One region of the Nocardioides marmoraquaticus genome, then DNA from elsewhere that is predicted to be linked to it. Evidence: predicted binding sites of a transcription regulator. Region 1 holds the regulator's gene; each other region holds the start of a gene.
What was found. Region 1 encodes LexA, which represses DNA repair genes until DNA is damaged. Its sites were predicted from a motif close to TCGAACANNTGTTCGA; they were not measured.
Positions count from the first base shown of each region.

Region 2: a site for LexA is predicted at 1,960-1,975, ahead of ACYU8I_RS01625 (HNH endonuclease signature motif containing protein). Genes of this name have one in related genera too.
Region 3: a site for LexA is predicted at 1,393-1,408, ahead of ACYU8I_RS10110 (HNH endonuclease signature motif containing protein). Genes of this name have one in related genera too.

Region 1 covers NZ_BAAHAA010000007.1:45,065-50,331, reverse strand. The annotation lists gene ACYU8I_RS07155 (hypothetical protein) at 1-217, shown strand, start outside; gene ACYU8I_RS07150 (DUF6318 family protein) at 356-907, shown strand; gene ACYU8I_RS07145 (hypothetical protein) at 1,366-1,764, shown strand; gene ACYU8I_RS07140 (lysoplasmalogenase family protein) at 1,791-2,438, shown strand; gene ACYU8I_RS07135 (LysM peptidoglycan-binding domain-containing protein) at 2,577-2,930, opposite strand; gene lexA (transcriptional repressor LexA) at 3,220-3,975, shown strand; gene ACYU8I_RS07125 (fibronectin type III domain-containing protein) at 4,094-5,267, shown strand, end outside.
Region 2 covers NZ_BAAHAA010000002.1:17,463-22,729, forward strand. The annotation lists gene ACYU8I_RS01625 (HNH endonuclease signature motif containing protein) at 425-1,930, opposite strand; gene ACYU8I_RS01630 (class I SAM-dependent methyltransferase) at 2,301-2,906, opposite strand; gene ACYU8I_RS01635 (single-stranded DNA-binding protein) at 3,030-3,431, shown strand; gene truA (tRNA pseudouridine(38-40) synthase TruA) at 3,350-4,192, opposite strand; gene ACYU8I_RS01645 (hypothetical protein) at 4,267-4,464, shown strand; gene ACYU8I_RS01650 (NAD(P)/FAD-dependent oxidoreductase) at 4,475-5,267, shown strand, end outside.
Region 3 covers NZ_BAAHAA010000011.1:20,743-26,009, forward strand. The annotation lists gene ACYU8I_RS10095 (type I restriction-modification system subunit M) at 1-142, opposite strand, end outside; gene ACYU8I_RS10100 (DUF6036 family nucleotidyltransferase) at 174-743, opposite strand; gene ACYU8I_RS10105 (helix-turn-helix domain-containing protein) at 743-1,243, opposite strand; gene ACYU8I_RS10110 (HNH endonuclease signature motif containing protein) at 1,422-2,666, shown strand; gene ACYU8I_RS10115 (hypothetical protein) at 2,769-2,954, shown strand; gene ACYU8I_RS10120 (D-arabinono-1,4-lactone oxidase) at 2,951-4,198, opposite strand; gene araA (L-arabinose isomerase) at 4,268-5,267, opposite strand, start outside.

The DNA of each region.
Region 1 (5,267 bases):
GGTGTGGGTCGGCCTCGTCGCCGCCGCCGTCACGCAGGGCCGCGCGCTGCGCGACGCCGAGCCGGCCACGGGCTCCTGGCTGCTGCTCGTCGCCAGCTCGCTCGGCGCGGTGGCCGCGCTGTACGCCGCCCTCGTCGGACTGCTGCGCAACCGGGTCGCGGCCGACCGTGACGCCGCCGGCCCTCCGGGGCGGAGCGCCCCACGGCACCGCGCCTGATCACATCCGCACCACCCGCCCCACCCCGCTGACCTGCGGCGACACCAGTTGTCCACAGGTCGGCACGGGGGGTGTAGCGCGAGCACGGCTCGGGTAGTTACCGTCCCGTCGACCTCTCCAGACTCGGGACGGTGAACGATGCGACGACCGCGCCAGACCCTGGCCGCCGCGCTGCTCCTGCCACTCCTCGCCGCCTGCGGCGGCGCCCCTCAAGCCAGCGACCCTCCGCCGACTGCGCCGTCCGAGACGACCGCGTCCGAGCCGCCACCACGCGCACCATCGCGCCCAGCGGCCGTGCGTGAGCGGACAGAGGCTGGCGCCACAGCCGCTGTGAAGTGGTTCCTCGAATCAATGAGCTACGCCGGTTCAACCGGAGACACCACGGGGTTCCGAAACACCTTCGCGAGTAGTTGTACTCGCTGCTTGAGCATTGCCGACGGGATCGACAAGACCTACGCCGACGGTGGCCGAATCGACGGGGGCGGCTGGACACCCTTCAGATTTCGGTACTACGGAACGAGAGCTGGAATCGCTTTCGTTGATGCATCGGTGAACTATCAGCCACAGATATTCGTAGAGAGCGAGGACGCTCAGCCGAAGCGTTTTCCTGGTCGAAAGAACGTCCTGAAAGCCTTTCAGCTCTCCTGGGAGGACGGCTGGGTTGTCGGCGCTCTGGACCCGGAGTCATGAGGGGCGAGTTCCTATTTACGGCCGTGCTACTAGCGGCTCTCGCAACTTCACCGGCTTTCGCCAATGACGGCACCGGTGTGAGAGGCGGGGGCGACCAGTACGACATTTGGAGCCAAACAACCACACAATCGAGCATCGCCCCACCACTTAGCCGTCCCGCCGCGACAGCCAGGGAAGACTCGAGGGATGTCCGCACGCAGACTCCGTCCATCCGCGTCGAGTATCGGACCGCATGTGACTCCGGCGCCTACAACGCTGTGACGGGCGCCCCGGTATGCCCAACCAGCACGTGCGAACCCGGATCGACTCAGTACCGCCAGTGGACCGTGACCCCGACCAGCGAGACGCCGGGCGGCTTCGTCTGCTCGGGCACGGGACCCCCCGCCGCGGCGGGCGCAGCACCGGCTCCCCCGCAGGTGACCGACGCGATGGTGCTAGAGGCTTTCCGAAGGATCCCGGTGCCGGAGCTGAGGTCGGTGACGCAGCCGGGAGACAAGACGCTGGTCAACTTCGACACGATCTTCTTCGCGGAGGCCGACGGGTTCTCGCGGACGGTGTCGATCCTGGGCCGGTCGGTGCGCCTCGACATCGCTCCGGAGTCGTTCCGGTGGGAGTTCGGCGATGGAACGGCTGCGACCACCGGCACGGCGGGGGCGCCGTACCCGAGCAAGGACGTGGTGCACCGCTACGCCGACGCCCGCGTCACCGTGCGGCACCGCGTGGTGGTCACCTGGGGTGCGACCTGGTCGCTCGACGGCGGCCCCTCCCGCCCCGTCGCAGGCACGGTGACGACCACCGGACCGACCACCGCGCTGCGCGTGGCCGAAGCGGTGCCGGCGCTGTCCGGCCGACGCTGAGCCCCTGGTGCCGCCAGACTGCGCGCATGGGCCACCCGCTCGCCGTGACGATGACCGACGCCTGGCTCGCCGGGCGACCGGAGCCGTGGGCGCGACGCGCGCGGCGAGTCACCAAGCCGACCCTCGTGCCCCTGGCTGCGCGACAGCTCGCTGCGCGACCTGACGGCCCGCTCATCCGCCACATGAGGGTCGCCCTCGTCGCCGGCTGGGCCGGCGACGTCGCCCTGCTCGGCGAGGGTCGACGGCCCTTCCTCCTCGGCCTCGGCTCCTTCGCCGCCGGCCACGCCGCGTGCCTCGCCGGGCTGCTGCGCCACCGCTCGCACCAGCCACCGGTGGGGCCGCTGCCCCTCGCCGTGCTCGCCGTGGGGACGTCGCTGGGTCCGCTGCTCGCGCACGCTGCGGCCCGCCGGGAGCCGGGACTGGGCGCGCCCGTCGCGGCGTACGCCGCCCTGCTCATCGCCGCCGCAGCCGCCGCCACGCACCTGGACGACGACCTGCCCAGTGGGGCTCGCTCACGGCTCGCGGCGGGCGGGGTGCTCTTCCTCATGAGCGACGGGGTGCTCGGCGCGCGCACCTTCGTCCTCGACGGTCCGGCCCCCTGGGCGGAACGCGCCGTGATGCTGACCTACGCCGCGGCCCAGTGGCTGCTCGCGGCGGGCGCGGCGCGCTGCTGAGGCGACCGACGGCCCCCGGACGTGCGAAGGGGGTGGGCTCCGTCCGGACGGAACCCACCCCACTTCTCCCCTGGCGCTGCCGGTCTGGGTCGAGGAGACCGTCTGCGCCGCAAGCGGCCCGTGGCGGACGGGCCGGGCTCAGCCGCGGGGAACGGCCAGGCGCTGACCTACGGAGATCTCGGCACCCGGGAGGGAGTTGAGCTCCTGGATCCGCAGCACCATCTCACGGACCTCGCCCGGCGCGGCGACCGAGGCCGCGATGTCGTACAGCGTGTCGCCCGTCTGCACCTCGACGACTCCCACCGGCTCGGTGGTGCCGCCCCCGTCGGTGAGCGTGGCCGTGGCCCAGGAGCCGCCGACCGTCAGCATCAGGGCCAGCAGCACGCCCAGGAAGGTCAGCGTCAGGACCGCGCGACCGCGGCGGGTCAGGCGGACCCGGACGGGCATCGTGCCGCGACCCATGGTGTGGGGGCTGATCGTCATCGTGCTCATCGCTCTACCTCGCTCGGGGAAAGTGCTCGGCCCTGGTGGCCGAGCGTGGAGGGCGACCCCTGCTGTCGTGACTGCTGTCTAGTCGCGACCACCGACAAGGTGGATCCGACCGGCAGCGGTTCGAACATGTGTACGAGCGTAGAACGTCTGTTCGAACGATGCAAGAGGTCGGACCCGCGTTGTGACGACCCGTTGCCAGCGAGCTGCTCGCACACGTGCGGCCGCGCCACGACGACACGCTTCGAACATGTGTTTGAAGTCGACCCGGTCGAGCACTAGCGTGCGGCGCATGTCACGGCAGAGCTCCCGACGCACGGGCGAGACCACCCCCACCGACCGCGGCTCGGTCTCCGAGCTGCCCGACTCCGCGCCCGACCTGACGGGGTTGACCCCTCGCCAGCAGCGGATCCTCAACGTGCTGCGCGAGTCGATCGAGAAGCGCGGCTACCCGCCGAGCATCCGCGAGATCGGCAACCTCGTCGGGCTCACGAGCTCCTCGAGCGTCGCCCACCAGCTGCGCGTCCTCGAGCAGAAGGGGTTCATCCGCCGCGACCCCAACCGCCCTCGTGCCCTCGAGGTGTTCATCCCCGAGCTGATGGCGGCCCGCCGCGCGATCGCCAGCGCCGACGAGGCGCCCTTCGACCCCACGGGGATCGGGGACGCGGCGCCCGAGGCGACCCAGGTCCCGCTGCTCGGCCGTATCGCGGCCGGCGTGCCGATCCTGGCCGAGGAGCAGGTCGAGGAGGTCATGCCGCTGCCCCGCTCGCTGGTCGGCGACGGCGAGCTCTTCCTGCTCGAGGTCAGCGGCGACTCCATGATCGACGCCGCGATCTGCCACGGCGACTACGTCGTGGTGCGCAAGGAGCAGACGGCCGAGAACGGCGACATCGTCGCCGCACTGCTCGACGGGGAGGCCACCGTCAAGACCCTGCAGCGCCGCGGCGGCACGCCGTGGCTGCTGCCGCACAACGACGCCTACGACCCGATCGACGGCACCCACGCCACGATCCTCGGCAAGGTCACCGCCGTGCTCCGTCGCGTCTGACCCCACGCGTCCCACCGGTCCGGCCGGCGCCCCGCACCGGGAGCGCCGGCCGGTCATCCGCCTCACCAATTTCCGACATTCCGGACGCAACTAGGTCCTTTCGGGTCATCATCTCGGGGTGATCCACCCCGTGCTGACCCGCGGAGCGGCCGTCCTCGCCGCTCTGGCCCTCGGACTCGCGTGCGTGCCCGAGCTGGCCGACGCCGGTTCGGCTGTCGCGCAGGCCGGCTCCGGTCCGACCACAACCACGACCACGACCACGACCGGCGAAGCGTCCGTCGAGCAGGCCGCAGCCGCTCCCGATCGCGCTGAGTACGACGAGATCCTGCCGCGGTCCCTGTCGGGCGAGCAGCTGCTCGCGCGGCGCGGCGACCTCGTGCCCGAGGTCGCCGAGCGCAACGCGATGTCGCCGGGCCGGCTCGCCCAGCTGCTGCGCGACGAGACCGTCCGGGTGTCGGTCGAGGGGCACGTCTACGTGGTGGAACCGGCGTTCGAGGCTCCGCAACGGGCCGCGGCGACCGTTCGCGGGTCCACGACCCAGCAGGCCGAGGCCGGCAGCACGCTGGGCAGCGTCCCCACGCCCGGGGTCGTCGACCCGACGCAGGACGCGCTCTCGCTGCAGAGCAGGCCGGGAGCCTCCCGCACGATCTTCCTCGACGTCGACGGGGCCGACGTGAGCGGCACGACGTGGAACACCGCGGTGCCCAACGGCAACCACCCGGGCTTCAACCAGTCCGGCAGCGACCCGGCCACCTTCGACGCGGCCGAGCTCGCCTTCGTCCGGCAGGTGTGGCGCCAGGTCGCCGAGACCTACGCGCCGTTCGACGTCAACGTCACCACCCGCGACCCCGGCAGGGACGCGTGGACGCGCACCGGCACCGCTGACACCACCTACGGCAGCCGGGTGGTGCTCACCAGCTCCACGGCGGCGCAGTCGGCGCTGTGCGGCGACTGCGCCGGCGTCGCGGGCCTGAACACCTTCGGCAAGGTCGACGCCAACGCCTACTACCAGCCGGCGTGGGTCTTCGTCACGGACTTCGCGCGCACCGCGCCGACCATCGTGGCTCAGACGGTGTCCCACGAGGTCGGCCACAACGTCGGTCTCGACCACGACGGCGGTCCCGACCAGAACGGGGTGGTCCAGGAGTACACCTTCGGCAGCAGGCGCTGGGGCCCGATCATGGGCGGCGGCACGCAGCGGGCCGTCAGCCACTGGAGCAGGGGCGAGTACGGCGGCGCGACAAACACCGAGGACGACCTCGCGATCATCACCCGGAACAACCTGCCCCTGG
Region 2 (5,267 bases), on a different contig from region 1:
GAGCGCAGCGAGCCCCCCGCTCCCTGAGGTGCGAGCGGAGCGAGCCTCAAAGGGGGCGAGGTACAGACAGGCCCGCTGCCCGCTCCCTGAGGTGCGAGCGGAGCGAGCCCCCCGCTCCCTGAGGGGCGAGCGCAGCGAGCCCCCCGCTCCCTGAGGTGCGAGCGCAGCGAGCCTCGGAGGGGCGGCGCCGGGCGCGCCGGCTCCCCGCCTCCTCAGGCGCGAGCGCAGCCAGCCTCGGAGGGGCGGCGCCGGGCGCGCCGGCTCCCCGCCTCCTCAGGCGCGAGCGCAGCCAGCCTCGAAAGGGGGCGAGGTGCAGACGGGCCCACTGCCCGCTCCCTGAGGTGCGAGCGGAGCGAGCCTCGAAGGGGCGGCGCTGGGCGCGCCGGTAGCCCGGCCACCGGGTGGGTGGCCGGGTCAGCGGGCCTCAGCGGCTGAGTGGTGCTCGGCTGCGGGGGATGACGACGTAGGTGTGTCCGGTGGGGCTGGTCCAGGTGTAGCTGCCGTGGGGGTCTCGCCGGTAGGTCCAGTCGTGGTGGGTCTTGGCGTTGTGGTGGCGCCGGCACAGCGGGGCAAGGTTGGCCGGCCTGGTCTGGCCGGGTGGTCCGCCGCTGTCATCGTCGGGGCCCGGTGGGACGTAGGGGTCGATGTGGTCGAGGTCGCAGCGTCGTGAGTCTCGGCGGCAGCCGGGGAAGACGCAGTGGGCGTCGCGGAGGACGACCTGATCATGCATGAGCGGTGGCGGGTCGTGACAGTCGACGGCGGGGTCGCCGCCGAGGTCGATGGGCCGGAGTGCGATGACGGGTGCGTCGATGGCTTGTCGGGCGAGCCAGGCCCGTACGCCGTCCCCGGTGGTCGAAGAGGTTGCGTCCGTCGTCCTGGTGGTCGAGGAGTTTGCGCAGCAACCGTCTCGAGACCCCCCGGCCATCACCTCCCTGACCCGCACGCGGCCGCCGTGAGCGGCGCGGCGGCGGACCCACGCGGCGAGCTGCTGGGCGGAGACCGCGCCGCGGCTCTCCTCAACGTAGGTGCCGTGCTCAGTGTCGAGGTCAGTGGGAGTGAGGTGCACGACGAGGTCGACGTCGGCGGGTGCACCGGGGTCACGGTTGGTGGTGCGGCCCGACATCAGGTCGAGAGCGTGCTGCGGGTCGGCCAGGATCCCCACGGCGGTCGCGCGTCGGATGTCGCGGTTGCTGGTGTCGCCGAGGTCCCTGAGGTCGGCGGCGATCCGGGAGACGGTGGCGTCGAGGAGATCGGCGTCGTCGGCGTCGAGGGTCATGTTCACGTCGACCACCCCGGGGGCGCGGTGGTCGCGGCGCAGCCACACGCCGCGCCGGGTGGCGGCGGCTTCCTCGTCCGCGACGGCGCGGTCGGGGTCGGCGGTCAGCCGGGCCTCGTGGATCAGCCGGGCGGCGTCGACGGCGGCGATCTTCTGCGGGACGGCGGTGACGAGCCGGTCGGCGTGCAGCGCGGCGTCGTAGGTCAGGTCGTGGGTCTCCCGGCTGATCTGACGTGCCAGCCACACCGGCACCCGTCCCTCCTGGGTCAGCGCCCACAGCCGGGGGAGCCGGAAGGCGAGCTCGAGGGCGTCGCCGAGGAGCTGGCGGGCGTGGTCCTGGGACCGGTCGAGCGCCGCACCGAGCTCGAGCGGCGCGAGCGGGTGCACCAGCGGCGCACCCGGGCCGGCGATCGGGACAAGCGCCCTGGACTCGTCGGTGGCGAGCAGGCCCGGCTCGCCCCAGCCCGCGTAGTCAGCCACGACGCCGTCGGCATCGACCTCGGCCGGGTGGGCCAGCGCCCACTGCACCGCCATCCAGATCTGCTTCGCGCAGGCGGCGTGCTCCTCGGTGCGGGCGGTCTGGAGCTCGTCGATGATCGCTGCCCGCACGTCGACGTGTGCCGTGTCGGCGGTGTCGAGAGGCGCGGTCTTCATGACTGGAGTCTACCGCTTGGCACTGACAATCGAACAGGTGATCGACACCATGTGGACGGGCAGCGGCCCAGGGTGGTAGGCGCCTTGGTGGGTCTCGAGGCTCGTCGCTTGCGCTCCTCGCTCCTCGACCACCCAGGTCGGCGCTCTTCGCACCTCGACCACCCCAGAGCTGACGGCGCCCTCGCACCTCGACCACCCAGGGCGGCCGGCGCAGCTCGCGCACGGGATCCCGCAGAGGGCAGGGGTGGTCGAGGTGCCCGAGCCCCCGGGCGAGGGCCTCGAGACCCGCACCCGAGGACGTCGCGCTGCGCCGACTCGCGCGACCCGGTGATGCCCACCGCACCTGCCCGCTCCGGCTGGTGCGGGCAGACTAGGCCTCGGGGGCGCGGGCCTCCAGCACCCGGAACCCCTTGGCGCTGGCGAGCTTCTCCGTCGGCCAGCCCTGCTCGGCCAGCCACCGCGCGAGCGGGTCGGAGCCGAGGTTCTTGCCGACCACGAGCAGCGCCCGGCCGCCGGGCCGCAGCCGCGGGAGCCACTGCAGCAGCAGGGCGTGCAGCGCCTCCTTGCCGATGCGGATCGGGGGGTTCGACCAGATCTCGTCGAAGGTGCGGTCGGGGTCGACCGTGTCGGGCGTGCCGGCCTCGACCCGGTCGGCGACGCCGAGGGTGGCGGCGTTCTCGCGGGTGAGCAGCAGCGCGCGCTCGTTGACGTCGACCGCGGTGACCCGCACCTCCGGGACGGCGACCGCGACGGCGAGGCCGATGACGCCGTAGCCGCAGCCGAGGTCGAGCACCTCGCGCGCCTCGGTCGGCGGGCCGACCTCGCGCAGCAGCACGCCCGTGCCAGTGTCGAGCCGACCCTGGGCGAAGACGCCGGAGCCGGTGGTCAGCTCGAGCCAGTGGCCCCACACGTCGGCGCGGAGCGGCAGCCTCCGGAACGGCGCCGACGGGTCGGCGCTGTAGTAGTGCTCGGCCACCAACCTGCTCCTCCCGCGGGGACGTCGGACCGGTTCGCGTCCACAGGCCCGTCGGCGGCTCACCTTTCCACACCTCGGCCCGGCCACCTCACGGGTGTCCGTGCGGCGGCGTGCACTACCGCCATGCCCGACACCACCGACGCCCCTCCCGCCGACGACCCGCAGACCGCCCCGCTCAACGAGGTGCGGCTGCGTGGCCGCGTCTCGGTCGAGCCCGAGAGCCGCGAGCTGCCGAGCGGCGACCGCCTCGTCACCCTCCGCCTCGTCGTCGACCGTCCCCGCCGCCCCGACGACACCGGCCGGCGGGTCGACGTGATCGACGTGGCGTGCTGGACCCGCCGCACCCAGCGCACCGCGGGCCGGCTCCGACCCGGTGACGTCGTCGAGGTGGAGGGGGCGCTGCGGCGTCGCTTCTTCGCCGCGGGCGGGGCCCGGACCAGTCGCTACGAGGTCGAGGCGTCGGGCCTGACGCGCACGGCCCGGGTCTCACGGGCGCGGGCCGCCAGCTCCTCGGCGGCGGGGTAGGCGACGTGCTCGAGCACCAGGCCGTGGGGCGCGACAACGGTGACGGCGGGGTCGCGCACGGCAGCCCGCAGCACCTCCCCCGCCCACGCCACGGGCCGCCGGCCCTCCCCGACGGTGAGCAGGCAGCCGACCAGCGAGCGCACCATGCTGTGGCAGAAGGCGTCGGCCCGCACGGTGGCCTCCAGCAGGCCGTCGGCGCGGCGCGACCAGCCGAGCTCGAGCAGGCAGCGCACCGTGGTCGCGCCCTCGCGCCGCTTGCAGAACGCCGCGAAGTCGTGCTCGCCCAGGAGCAGCGTCGACGCCTCCCGTAGCGCGTCGAGGTCGAGCGGTCGCGGCCAGACCAGCACGTGCTGCCGCGCCAACGGGTCGACGGCCTCGGGGCGGTCGGCGACCCGGTAGGCGTAGCGTCGCCAGAGCGCGGAGAACCTCGCGTCGAACCCCTCCGGCGCCACCTGCACCCGGTGCACCCGCACGTCGGGATCGAGCACTCCGTCGAGCCGCCGCCGCAGGGCCTCGACACCCTGCTCGCGCCGGGTGGCGGCCGCCTCGAGACGGTCGTCGTCGAGGTCGACGTGGCAGACCTGCCCGCGGGCGTGCACGCCGGTGTCGGTGCGGCCGGCGACCGTCAGCTCGGTGCCCGAGGTCCGCAGCACGGTGTCGAGCGCCCGCTCGAGCTCGCCCTGCACCGTGCGCAGGCCGGGCTGGCGGGCCCAGCCGTGGAAGTCGGAGCCGTCGTAGGCGAGGTCGAGGCGCAGCCGCACCGCGCCAACCTATCGCCGGCGGAGGACCCGAGAACGGCTGGGGAGCAGGGCACCGCGCGGGCTACCGTCCGGCCGTGGAGCCGACCCGCCCCCTCCGCGAGCGGCTGGCCGAAGCCGACCCATCGGCCATGCGCGCCCGCGACCGGCTGCGCGTGCTGCGGGCGACCCTCGGCGTGATCGACGGTGCCGAGGCGGTGCTCCCGACCGCGCGCGGCGGCTGCGGGCCGGGGCCGCGGTGCTGCGGACCTTCCTCGAGGGGTGAGCGCGCCTGATGATGGGCGCATGACCTCTCCGTTGATCGTGGTCTGCGCGCCCGACCACGCCGACGACCTGGCGGTGCCGCTGGCCCGCTACGCCCACGAGTACGACGTCCGGTGGACGCGCAGCAGCGACGAGACGCTCGCGCTGCTGCGCGGGCTCGACGACCCCGAGCAGGTGGCGCTGCTGGTCAGCGAGCCCGACCTGCCCGACGCCCACGTGCTCCGCGCCTTCCACGACTGGCGCGCCACGTCCCGCACCGCCCGTCGCGTCGTGACCTCCCACGTCTCGGTCTTCCGCCACCGCGCGGAGCTGCTGCGGAGCGGCCTGGCTGCGGGCAAGCTCGACGCCCACGTGCTGATGCCGCGCGGCGTCCGCGATGAGGAGTTCCACGCCGTGCTGACCGAGATGCTCTCGGAGTGGGGCTCGCACCGACTGCCCACCGAGGTGGCCCCGATCCAGGTCGTCTCGGCCGGCCTCGACGCGCTCACCGTCGCGATCCGCGACTTCTGCCACCAGATGGGCATGCCGGCGGCGGTGGTCACGCCGGACAGCGAGGCGGGCCGGGCGCTGGTCGAGGCCCACCGCGCGACCGGCGCCGCGCCGGCGCTACCGCTGGTGCAGGCGCTGCAGCGCGAACCGGTGGCCGTCACCTCCGTGCAGGACGTCGCGGCGTCGGTCTACGGCGCGCCGGACCAGCTCGACGTCGACGCCGTCATCGACCTCGTGGTGGTCGGCTCCGGGCCTGCAGGCCTGGCTGCGGCGGTCTACGGCTCGTCGGAGGGCCTCTCGACGGTGGTGCTCGAGTCGGGAGCAG
Region 3 (5,267 bases), on a different contig from region 1:
TCCGCGCCCGCGACGGCTCCATCAGGCAGTCGAGCCGGCGCAGGATCGTCATCGGCAGGATGATGTTGCCGTACTGGTGGGGCTTGTAGACCCCCCTCAGCTGGTCGGCGATGCCCCACACGAAGCTGCCCAGGTTGCTCACGAACCAGTCCTCCTTGCGTTGTCCTCGGTCTTCACGATCGGCTCCAGCTCTCGAGCCAGTCGCGGGCGAGCGTCACCGCGGCCGCATGAACCCCGTCGACCTGCTGCAGGCGACTGGTGAGCACCTCGGCCTCGACGAGTCCCGCGTCGAGAAGGGCGCGGACGAAGTTGCGGTCTTTCGTGCGATGCGCGCACATCTTGGCGACACAAAGGTCGTGCACGTCGAGGCACCATCCGGTGCAGCGCCGGCCCGTGCCGGGCGCCTCGGTCAGCGGACCATTCACCTCGACCAGGCGCTCACGCCAGGCCGCGGGCAGGATCGACGTGGAGAGGTCGACGCCGTCGATGCTGAAACCGTGCGTCTGCTCGAACTGGGACAGCTCACCGGCGACACCGTCGATGCGGTCGGCGAGGCGGGTCGTCTCCTCCGTGTCCGCGCCCATCGGCAGCACGTCGACCTCCATGGACATGGTCGCCAGCGGCGGCAGGTCGGTCTCGTCGTACGACCCGAGGATGGCCTGCGAGCCGACCACGATGACCTCGTCGTGGCCGATGATCTGACAGGCGGTCCGGATAGCGTGCTCGAGCTGGTCGCGCCGCATCAGCCGGCCACGGCCAGGGCGAGTCCGCGGTCGTGCTCGTCGAGGAGACCGGCGCAGGGTGAGACCTCACGCATCTCGATGCTGTGACGGTCGAGGCCCGTCAGGACGCGCCGGAGTGCCACAAGGTCGCGCTCCTCTATGACCGCACGCCAATGCTCCAGGTTGCTTCGATGGGGCTCGCCCCGGACCCCGGCGGTCAACCGGGCGAGGTTCGCCTTCAGGGTGGGAATCCACTGCTCGAGGATGGGGCCATCCAGGCGTACAGAGATCTCCCGGTGCAGCCGCCACGACCGGCTCTCCGACCGGGTCAACGCCGGACGCACCGGCTCACGGACGACGCGGAGCACGAACCCCGTGCACCCGAGGAGCCGCTCGAGCATCTCGTCGCTGGCCGTGCGCCGTCCAGACAGGATCTGGGCGATCGTCGATTGGTGCACCCCGCTGACGCGGGCGAGGGCCGTCTGCGTCATCCCTGCCTGCCGCAGCGCCGTGCGGAGCACCTCAGCAGGGTTCATGACCGATGTATAGCACTGTGTGCTATACACGTCGACCGTCTTCCTCGACTCGCGAGACGCCTCCTCGTCCGCCGCCGTTCACCGTGGCCCGTACCTGGCGGGTTCGACCACCCCGGATGCGAGGGTCTGGCTTTTCGAACACTTGTTCGATATCATCATTTGCATGACCGCGGCCCCCGACCTCGCCGAGCCGTTGCTCGCCGAGCTCGCGCTGCTCCACACCTGCCTCGACCGGCTGCTGCCACTCGCATCCTCGCCGAACGATCCGACAGCGGCGCTTCGCAGCATCGAGCGCTCGCAGCGGCGGCTGGACGCTGCGCGACTGCGGGTGATCGCTGCCGCCGAAGCGCAGCAGACCGCCGCCGCGGTCGGGCTGCCCAGCACCGGCGCCTGGGCTGCGCGCGAGACCCGCACGAGCGGCGCCGACGCCGCGCGCGAGACCCGGCTGGCCACCGACCTCGACCGCTCACCTGCCGGCCCTACCGCCACCGCCCTCGGGGAGGGTGACGTCTCGACAGCCCATGCCACTGTCATCACCCGCGCCCTCGACCGGCTCCCCACGCGACTGACCGACGCCGAGCGGCTGCGCTGCGAGTCCCGGCTCGTCGCCGAGGCGAGGCGCTGCAAGCCCGACCAGCTGCGGCGACTGGCGCGACGGGTCCTCGCGGAGGTGGAGCCCGACGAGGCCGTCGTCGACGCCGAGGAGGACGCGCAGGTCACCGAGGAGGAAGACCGCGCCTACGCCGCGACCTCGCTCAGCTTCCACGACAACGGCGACGGCACCGTGACCGGACGCTTCACGCTCCCCCAGCTGCAGGCCGCGATGCTCAAGAAGATGGTCGAGGCCATGGCCGCCCCGCGCCGCACCCGCGGCACTGAGCACACCAGCCCCGACCACGCGCGCGGCATCGCGCTCGCCACACTCGTCGAGCACCTCCCCACCGACCACCTCACCGGCGCCACCAGCGCCCAGGTCGTCGTCACGATGAGCATCGAGTCGCTCCGAGGCGCCCTCCGCGCCGCCGGCATCGACACCGACCAGCCGATATCGGCAGGCCAGGCCCGACGCCTGGCCTGCAACGCCTCACTGATGCCCGCCGTGCTTGACAAGACCCTCGGCGGGGCCTCCCGGGTGCTCGACCTCGGCCGCTCGTCCCGCCTGTTCAACGACACCCAGCGCACCGCCGTCGCCGTCACCCACCGCCACTGCGCCGCCGCCGGGTGCGACCGCCCCGTGGCCTGGTGCGAGCTCCACCACCGCACCGCCTGGTCGCACGGCGGGCGCACCGACCTCGCCGACGCCATCCCGCTCTGTCACTGGCACCACCGCCGCGTCCACGACCACCGCTACCGGCACGAGTGGCGCCCCGACGGGTCGGTGTCGTTCGTCATGAGGAGCCCGGCGTGAGTGCGGGCTGCGCGCCCGTCGCCGGGCCTCGCGGCTCGGGCCTGGCGGCCCTCGCGCCTCGACCAGCCCTGTACGCGCCCACGCCGTTGCTAGACAGGACGCGTGGGCAAGGGCAAGGCGAGGACGCCGAAGGTGAAGTGCTGCGTCGACAAGCCGCGGTGCAAGAGCTGCCCGATCCGGATGCTGAAGGACGGCACCCTGCCCGACGGCTACACGGTGCGAAAGCGCCGCCTCGTGACGCTCGACGGCACGCCCGTCACCAAGAAGCAGGCGAAGCGGGCCGCCTAGACCCGACCCAGCACCCGGTCGAGGAAGGCGTTGGCGAAGACCCGGTCGGGGTCGCGCTCGGCGACGAGGGCGGCGAAGTCGCCCAGGCGCGGGTACGCCGCCGCCAGCGTCGCGTGGTCGGCGACGAAGACCTTGCCCCAGTGCGGGCGCGCCCCCAGCGGGAGCAGGGCGGCCTCGACGTCGTGCAGGACCCGCTCGACGCGCTCGGGGTCGCGCTTCCAGGTGAAGTGGAGCGCCAGGCTGTCGCGCTCGCCCGACGGGCTGAGCCAGGCGGGGTCGGGCGCGATGCGGCGTACCTCGGCGACGAAGAGCGCCGGCGTGACCAGGCCGCTCAGGCCACGCAGGGCCTCGAGCGCGGCCACGCCCTCCGAGACCGGCACGAAGTACTCCGACTGGATCTCCTCGCCCTTGCTCGGCGTGAAGTCCTCGCGGAAGTGCGGCAGCCGCTGGTGCGACGGGCCGGGGTTGCCGAGCTGGTCGTTGACGCTGTCGGCGGCGGTGTCGGGCAGCGGGTGCAGCGTGCGGGTCGCGGCGAGACCACCCAGCGACGTGACGGCGTCGCGACCGGGGTCGTCGACGCGCTGCTTGACCCACACCTGGCCGACGGAGTCGCCGGCGTAGTCGGTGAAGAGGCTGACCGAGTATCCGCTGCTCAGCACGTCCTCGAGCACCGGCAGCAGCGCCTGCCACGGCACCTGCTCGTGCACCGTCTGCGCCACCTCGAAGGTCGGCACGACCTGCTGCGTCACGTGGGTGATGACGCCGAACGCGCCGAGCCCGACCACGACGGCGTCGAAGTCGGGGTCGCCGCGGCGTACGACGCGCAGCTCGCCGCCGGGGGCGACGTACTCCAGCGACGTCACCGAGGAGTGCAGGCCGGCGTTGGAAACACCGGAGCCGTGGGTGCCGGTCTGGATGGCGCCCGCGACCGAGATGTGCGGCAGCGAGGCGAGGTTGCGCAGCGCGAGCCCCTGCTCGTAGAGCGCGGTCGAGAGCTGGGCGTGGGTCAGGCCGGCCGACGAGCGCACCGTGCTCGCGTCGCGGTCGATCGAGACGTCCGCAGGCAGCCGGTCGACCCGCACCTGCGTGCCCTCGGTGTCGGCGACGAGCGAGAAGGAGTGCTTCGAGCCCAGCGCCTTGACCGACATCGACCTGGCGACCACCTCCTGCAGCTCCTCGACGCTGGTCGGCGCCACCACCTCGGCGGCGGCGTACGTCACGGTCTGCGACCAGTTGGTGTGCACGTCGCTATCCAACCTCGTGGGAGAAGGGATGGTCTCGACAGGCTCGACCGACGGGAGGTGGGGTTCGGACTACGCCAGGCCCTGGGCGAGGCGGTGGTAGGCGGCGTTCCAGCGCAGCTCGCGGCGCAGCGAGCGGGTCGTGGTGGTCTCGTCGATGACGACCAGCTCGGTGCGGGTCATCTCGGCGAAGTCCTCGACCACCTCGGTGTCGAGGGCGGTGGAGAGCACGGTGTGGTGGGGGGCGCCGGCCATCAGCCACGACTCGGCCGAGGTCGAGAGCGACGGGTGGGGCTCCCAGACGGCGCAGGCGACGGGCAGCTGCGGGAGCGCCTCGTCGGGCTCGACGACGTCGACGGTGTTGAGGGTCAGCCGGAAGCGGTCACCGGTGTCGGAGAGGCCGACCACGAGGCCGGGGCCGGGGTCGGCGGTGAAGCGGAGCCGCACCGGGTCCTCGCGCCCGCCGATGGACAGCGGGTGGATCTCCAGCGACGCCCGCGACGCGGTGAGCGACGGGCAGACCTCGAGCATGTGGGCGCCGAGGATCTTCTCCTCGCCAGGGACCAGGTGGTAGGTGTAGTCCTCCATGAACGACGTGCCCCCGGGCAGGCCACGGGCCATCGTCTTGGTGGCGCGCAGCAGCACCGAGGTCTTCCAGTCGCCCTCGCCGCCGAAGCCGTAGCCGTCGGCCATCAGCCGCTGCACCGCGAGGCCCGGCAGCTGCCGCAGCCCGCCGAGGTCCTCGAAGTTGGTGGTGAAGGCGCCGAAGCCGCCGTCGACGAGAAACGCGCGCAGGCCCAGCTCGATGCGGGCGCCGTAGCGCAACGACTCGTGACGATCGCCGCCCGGCAGCAGCTCGGGTGCGACGCGGTAGGTGTCGGCGTACTCCGTGCAGAGCTTGTCGACGGCGTCGTCGGAGACCTGGTCGACGACGGCGACGAGGTCGTTGACGCCGTAGGTGTTGACCGAGACGCCGAAGCGCAGCTGCGCCTCGACCTTGTCGCCCTCGGTGACGGCGACGTCGCGCATGTTGTCGCCGAAGCGGGCCAGCCGCAGCCGGCGCAGCTCGTGG